2 regions of the Hydrogenophaga sp. RAC07 genome follow, and region 2 is predicted to be linked to the other one. Evidence: predicted binding sites of a transcription regulator. Region 2 holds the regulator's gene; the other holds the start of a gene.
The links. The regulator NrdR, encoded in region 2, represses ribonucleotide reductase genes. The targets are predictions, from matches to a motif close to CACNANATNTNGTG.

Region 1 (3,410 bases), 2.2 Mb from region 2:
GCGAGCGGCGCGACGACCTGCCCGAACTCGCGCACGCCCTGCTGCAACGCATCTGCGTCGAGTCCGGCCAGGCCGCGCCCGAACTCTCGACCCGGGCGCTGGACTGGATCAAGGCCCGCGACCTGCCCGGCAACGTGCGCGAACTGGAGAACCTGTTGCAGCGCGCGCTGGCGCTGAGCAGCGGCGACCAACTGGAGCCCGAAGACTTCGGCGACACCGACGACACGGACGAGATCCCCACCCAACCCGACCAGCTGCCGGATTCGGCGCTGGCCAACTCGCCCCCTGCGCGCGCTTCCGACGAGATTCCGACCGACCTGCAGTCCTATCTGGACGAGCAGGAAAAGCAGGTCTTGCTCAAGGCCCTGCGCGAATGCGACTTCAACCGCACGGCCGCCGCGGCGCGGCTGGGTCTGAACCTGCGGCAGATGCGCTACCGCATCCAGCGCCTGGGCATCGCCATGCCCTCCAGCGACGACGATGCGGCCTGAAGCAGACGCCGGGTCGTGGACTGGCGGGTGGCTGGCCACAGCGCGTCACTGCCCGTCCCCCAACCAAGGCCCCCGGCCCGAGGGTGCGCAGATCGACCTGATCGTGCTGCACTCCATCAGTCTGCCGCCAGGTGTGTATGGCGGACCCGAGGTCGAACAGCTCTTCACCAACACGCTGGACTGGGACGCCCACCCCTACTTCGGGCAGATCCGGGGCATGGAAGTGTCGGCGCATTTTTTCATCCGCCGCGACGGTGAACTGGTGCAGTTCGTCGACGCCGATGCGCGCGCCTGGCACGCGGGCGCATCTTGCTGGCGCGGCCGGGACAACTGCAACGACGACTCCATCGGCATCGAACTCGAAGGCCTGGAAGGTGAGTCGTTCGAGAACGCGCAGTACGCCACCCTGGGGCAGTTGTGCCGCCACCTGCGGGAGCGATATCCGGTGGCCCACATCGCGGGCCACGAACACATCGCTCCCGGTCGCAAACAGGACCCGGGACCAGGATTCGACTGGGCTCGTTTGCAACACGAGCTGGGTTGGTCGCTGGCGTATTTTCCCGAGACGATGACCGGCGCAAACCCACCTGGCGGCTGACGTCACGATCCAGGCGGGACCGTCCGCCTCGCATGCACAAGCGGGCAGCGGCATTCACACGCAAATCGCGCCGGAAGGCCCGCCGTTGCTGCGCCTGAAACGCGGCGCCCAGTTTTTTCGGGCGCTCCGGCGCGACGCTGGCCCATTGCTGCGCACACCCTGATCGAACGCCCGTCGGGATCACCAAAACGGGGCACTCGCCATCGGGAAGGTTTTTTCTCGAGACACTACCTGTAGTGGCTTGAAGACCATCCACACACCAGATATAGTGTGTGCTCTGCGTTTCCAGTTTCGACACAGTCCACGTTGTTCCGGCCCGTTTTCACCCCCGCTGAGAACTTTCTGGCGCCCCGAGCAACGCCGCGATCCCGAACTGAAACCGAACGTCTTGCTCCCCGACCCCGTGCCTTGCGAGCAGGCCCATCACAACAAATGAAAGAGGAACCATGCTGACCGCTTCCCCCACTCCCGCCACACCGTCCGCCTCCCCGAAGCAGCCCATGGGTTCATCCACCTCGGCGCCCGCCGCCACGAACAGCTCGGTGTTCGCCCAGTACCAGATCATCCGCCGCAACGGCGCGGTGGTGTCCTTCGAACCCAGCAAGATCGCCGTGGCCATGATGAAGGCCTTCCTGGCGGTGCACGGCACCCAGGGCGCGGCCTCGGCCAGCGTGCGCGAAACGGTCGACGAACTCACCGGCGCGGTGGTCAAGGCGCTGATGCGCTCGCGCCCCGGTGGCGGCACCTTCCACATTGAAGACGTGCAGGACCAGGTCGAACTCGGCCTGATGCGCAGCAGCCACCACGAAGTGGCCCGCGCGTATGTGCTGTACCGCGAGCGTCGCACGCAAGAGCGCGCCCACCAGGCCGAAGTGGCCAAGCCGGCGGAAGCCCTGCTCCACGTGATCGATGGCGGCCAGCGCGTGCCGCTGGACCTGCAGCGCCTGCAAGCCCTGATCGCCGACGCCTGCAAAGGTCTGGGCAAGGATGTCCAGCCCGACCCGATCGTGGCCGAGACCAAGCGCAACCTGTACGACGGTGTGCCGATCGAAGAGGTCTACAAGGCCTCCATCCTGGCCGCCCGCACGCTGATCGAAAAAGATCCCGACTACACCTACGCCACCGCGCGTCTGCTGCTGCACACCATCGTCAAGGAAGTCATGGGCGAAGAAGTGCCCTCCACCGAGATGGGTGCGCGCTACGCCGACTACTTCCCGCAGTTCATCAAGAAGGGCGTGGACAACGACCTGCTCGACGAACGCCTGCTGCAGTTCGACCTGGCCCGCCTGGGCGCCGCGCTCAAGCCCGAGCGCGACCTGCAGTTCGACTACCTCGGCCTGCAGACGCTGTATGACCGCTACTTCCTGCACGTGCGCAAGACTCGCATCGAGTTGCCCCAGTCGTTCTTCATGCGCGTGGCCATGGGCCTGTCGCTCAACGAGATCGACCGCGAGGCGCGCGCCATCGAGTTCTACGAAGTGCTGTCCTCGTTCGACTTCATGTCGTCCACCCCCACCCTGTTCAACAGTGGCACCCTGCGCTCGCAGCTCTCCAGCTGCTACCTGACCACCGTGCCCGACGACCTCGACGGCATCTACGAGTCGATCAAGGAAAACGCGCTGCTCTCCAAGTTCGCCGGCGGCCTGGGCAACGACTGGACCCGCGTGCGCGCCCTGGGCAGCCACATCAAGGGCACCAACGGCGAGTCGCAAGGCGTCGTGCCGTTCCTGAAAGTCGTCAACGACACCGCCGTGGCAGTGAACCAGGGCGGCAAGCGCAAGGGCGCGGTCTGCACCTACCTGGAGACCTGGCACCTGGACATCGAGGAATTCCTGGAGCTGCGCAAGAACACCGGCGACGACCGCCGCCGCACCCACGACATGAACACGGCGAACTGGATTCCCGACCTGTTCATGAAGCGCGTGATGGAAAAAGGCGAGTGGAGCCTGTTCTCGCCCAACAGCGTGCCCGACCTGCACGACCTGTTCGGTGCCGACTTCGAGAAGGCCTACGTGGCCTACGAAGAAAAGGCCGCACGCGGCGAGATCAAGCCCTACCGCAAGGTGCCCGCCACCGACATGTGGCGCAAGATGCTCTCGATGCTGTTCGAGACCGGCCACCCCTGGATCACCTTCAAGGACGCCTGCAACGTGCGCAGCCCGCAGCAACACGCCGGCGTGGTGCACAGCTCCAACCTCTGCACCGAGATCACGCTCAACACCAGCGACACCGAAACCGCCGTGTGCAACCTGGGCTCGGTCAACCTGCTCAACCACATCAAGCACACGGACGACGGCGTCAAGGTGCTCGACCACGACAAG
Region 2 (3,410 bases):
AAAAGCCTGCTGGTTGGTGACAAATATGTTGATCACGCCACCGATCAGCACCAGCCCCAGAACCAGGGCCACCATCAGTTCGATCAGGCTGAAGCCGCCCTGGCGGCGGCGTGTCGAAGTGCGGGGGAGAATCACAAGCGGCTCCTGGTTTCAAGACGTTGCTCGCCAGAGCCACCCGCTCGGGAATCGTCCCAAGTGATCTGAATAGTGCATTCGCCATTCACTTCGCAGTGAATTGCACCGCAGGTTGAATCCGCATTGCCCAGGGCGAACTTGAGACTTTCCAGCCAGTCCTTCCGCGTGGTGTCTCGCAGGTTGGGCTGGTTGAACACGTTGGCACTGCACGCCGGCTCGATCACACCTCCGGCTACAACCCCTGTGTTGTAGTTCTGGAGCACCGCGTTGTTGCGATCCGCGCGCATGGCATCAAGCATGTAATAGCTCAACATGACCGCCTGGGTGCGGCCATAACTGCTCTGGTTGGTCTTCAGCGCATTGGCCTGCAGACCCGCCATGCCGAGCAAGCCGAGTGCCAAGATCAGCACCGCCACCAGTACCTCGATCAAGCCCACACCTCGCTGGAATGAAGGAGCTCTCTTTACCTTGAAATGCATGGAATTTTTCATGATTCGTGTTCAAAGCGGGCATGTGGCGCTGACGCTGGTAGGTACCGATGTGGCGATACGACCGGCCGACGTCACGGTGATGTCGCGCGCTCGGCGAGAGTCCTCCATCACAGAGGCCGAGTTGCAGACGCGGATCCGACCCGCCTGAGCGGCTCCTGACATCAGGCGTGCGGTTCCATCGGCCGCGAAGGATATGTAGCTGGCCACGTTGGTATCGCCCACCAAGGTCAATGAGCCCTGTATTGCTTCATAACGTGAAACGATGGTTTCGCCTGTATTAACCTCAGCGGCAGCGCCTGATCGGGTGGTGTCCACAAATACGATCCAGCCCTGCTGCCAACCCCCCGCGGTCGTGCAGGTGTTCAGGTCAGCGCTTTTGCAAACGGTCACGCGGTTGCCGCGTCGAATGGCTTCGCTCCGAGCGAGCGTCATGGCACCTACAAAGTCGTTGTTTGCCGTGGTCAATCGGCTGCTGGCAATGAAGGATTGAAAGCTCGGGACCCCTACAGCCAGCAGAATCGCAAGAATCGCGATCGCGACCATCAGTTCGATCAAAGTGAAACCATGCTGAACGGCACGGATCAATTGGCGGTGGGTAAAGAAATGTTTCACGCTTGAATTTTGCCCGGCACCTTGTTGAGCGCTCCGCTGAAGCGCCGAAGTGCCTGCTTGGCGGGATAGGCGGTCGCGTTTTCGTAGGTGCTTTTTCCCGATCAGTGAATACGCCTGACGCAGTATTTTTTCTGCATCTGGGCGATAAGTTACATAGCGCTAATATTTCGAGAGATTGGCGAAGAAATTGAATTCTTAAGAATTCAAAAGTGGGGCTTTCTAGGTCTAACGTCAATGGGCGTGACATTGCTCACGGCCAAATCCCTGCCCTGTGGTCGTGGACTACCGCTGAACCTCATCCACCAACGCCCGGAATTCGTCGATGTCCTCAAAGCTGCGGTAGACGCTGGCAAAGCGCACGTAGGCCACCTTGTCAAGCTTCTTCAGCTCGCGCATCACCATCTCGCCCAGGCGCGTGGCGGGCACTTCGCGGGCGCCCAGGTTGAGCAGCTTTTCTTCGATGCGCTCGATGGCTGCGTCCACCTGTTCGGTGCTCACGGGGCGTTTGCGCAGCGCCAAGGCGAACGAGGCGCGGAGTTTGCCCGGGACGTAGTCCATCCGGCGGCCGTCTTTTTTCACCACCGCCGGAAAGCTCACTTCCGGCCGTTCATAGGTGGTGAACCGCTTTTCGCAATGCCCGCACTGGCGCCTGCGGCGGATGAAATCCGCGTCTTCCGAGACGCGGGTTTCCACGACCTGGGTTTCCAGATGACCGCAAAAGGGGCATTTCATCGTGTGATGCCGCCCGTTGGCGTTACTTGTAGACCGGGAAGCGTGCGGTCAAGGCATTGACCTTGGCGCGGACCGCTTCGATGTTGGCTGCATCACGCGGGTTGTCCAGCACGTCGGCGATCAGGTGGGCGGTGGCGCGGGCTTCTTCGTCCTTGAAGCCGCGGGTGGTCATGGCCGGGGTGCCGATGCGCACGCCGCTGGTGACCATGGGCTTTTCCGGGTCGTTCGGGATCGCGTTCTTGTTGATGGTCATGTGCGCACTGCCCAGTACCGCTTCGGCTTCCTTGCCGGTGATGCCCTTGGCGCGCAGGTCGACCAGCATCACATGGCTTTCGGTCCGGCCGCTGACGATGCGCAGGCCGCGCGACGTGAGTGTTTCGGCGACGATGCGCGCATTTGTCAGCACTTGTTGCTGGTATGTCTTGAATTCAGGCGCCAGCGCTTCTTTGAATGCCACCGCCTTGGCGGCGATCACGTGCATCAGCGGACCACCCTGCAAACCGGGGAAGATGGCGCTGTTGATGGCTTTTTCGTGCTGGGCCTTCATCAGGATGATGCCGCCGCGCGGGCCGCGCAGGCTCTTGTGCGTGGTGGAGGTGACCACGTCGGCGTGGGGAACCGGATTGGGGTATATGCCTGCAGCGATCAGACCGGCGTAGTGGGCCATGTCGACCATGAAAATGGCGCCGACATCCTTGGCCACCTTGGCGAAGCGCTCGAAGTCGATGCGCAGGCTGTAGGCCGACGCACCGGCAATGATGAGTTTGGGTTTGGTTTCGTGTGCCTTGCGCTCCATGGCGTCGTAGTCGATCTCTTCCTTGTCGTTGAGACCGTAGGACACCACGTTGAACCACTTGCCGCTCATGTTGAGCGCCATGCCGTGGGTGAGGTGACCGCCTTCGGCCAGGCTCATGCCCATGATGGTGTCGCCGGGCTTGAGGAAGGCCAGGAACACGGCTTCGTTGGCCGAGGCGCCGCAGTGGGGCTGCACGTTGGCGGCGTCCGCGCCAAAAATCTGCTTCACGCGGTCGATGGCCAGTTGCTCGGCGATGTCGACGAACTCGCAGCCGCCGTAGTAGCGTTTGCCGGGGTAGCCTTCGGCGTACTTGTTGGTGAGCTGGGTGCCTTGGGCAGCCATCACTGCGGGCGAGGCGTAGTTCTCGCTGGCGATCAACTCGATGTGGTGTTCCTGCCGCGTGTTTTCAGCCTGGATGGCGGCGTACAGCTCGGGGTCGGTTTGCTCGATGAGAATGTTGCGGTCGAACATGGCAGTCCTTCTAGAGGTGAATCCTTGCGCATTGACAAGGGCTGCCCAGGCGAACGGCTGAACACCCGCGCTGCGTCAGCGGGGCGGCACGCTTCCCAGTGGTTGTCCCGGCCGCGGATCCAGGGTTGGAATGATCGGGCAGGGGGGCCACGTCAGCGCCAGACCTCTGGAAC

Region 1: the regulator NrdR is predicted to act here: its motif matches at 1,347-1,360, upstream of BSY239_RS17430 (ribonucleoside-diphosphate reductase subunit alpha).

What each region holds. Positions count from the first base shown of each region.
Region 1 covers NZ_CP016449.1:3,741,706-3,745,115, forward strand. The annotation lists gene BSY239_RS17420 (sigma-54-dependent transcriptional regulator) at 1-491, shown strand, start outside; gene ampD (1,6-anhydro-N-acetylmuramyl-L-alanine amidase AmpD) at 481-1,089, shown strand; gene BSY239_RS17430 (ribonucleoside-diphosphate reductase subunit alpha) at 1,590-3,410, shown strand, end outside.
Region 2 covers NZ_CP016449.1:1,297,367-1,300,776, forward strand. The annotation lists gene BSY239_RS06045 (prepilin-type N-terminal cleavage/methylation domain-containing protein) at 1-135, opposite strand, end outside; gene pilV (type IV pilus modification protein PilV) at 132-626, opposite strand; gene BSY239_RS06055 (GspH/FimT family pseudopilin) at 636-1,238, opposite strand; gene nrdR (transcriptional regulator NrdR) at 1,521-1,970, opposite strand; gene glyA (serine hydroxymethyltransferase) at 1,993-3,237, opposite strand.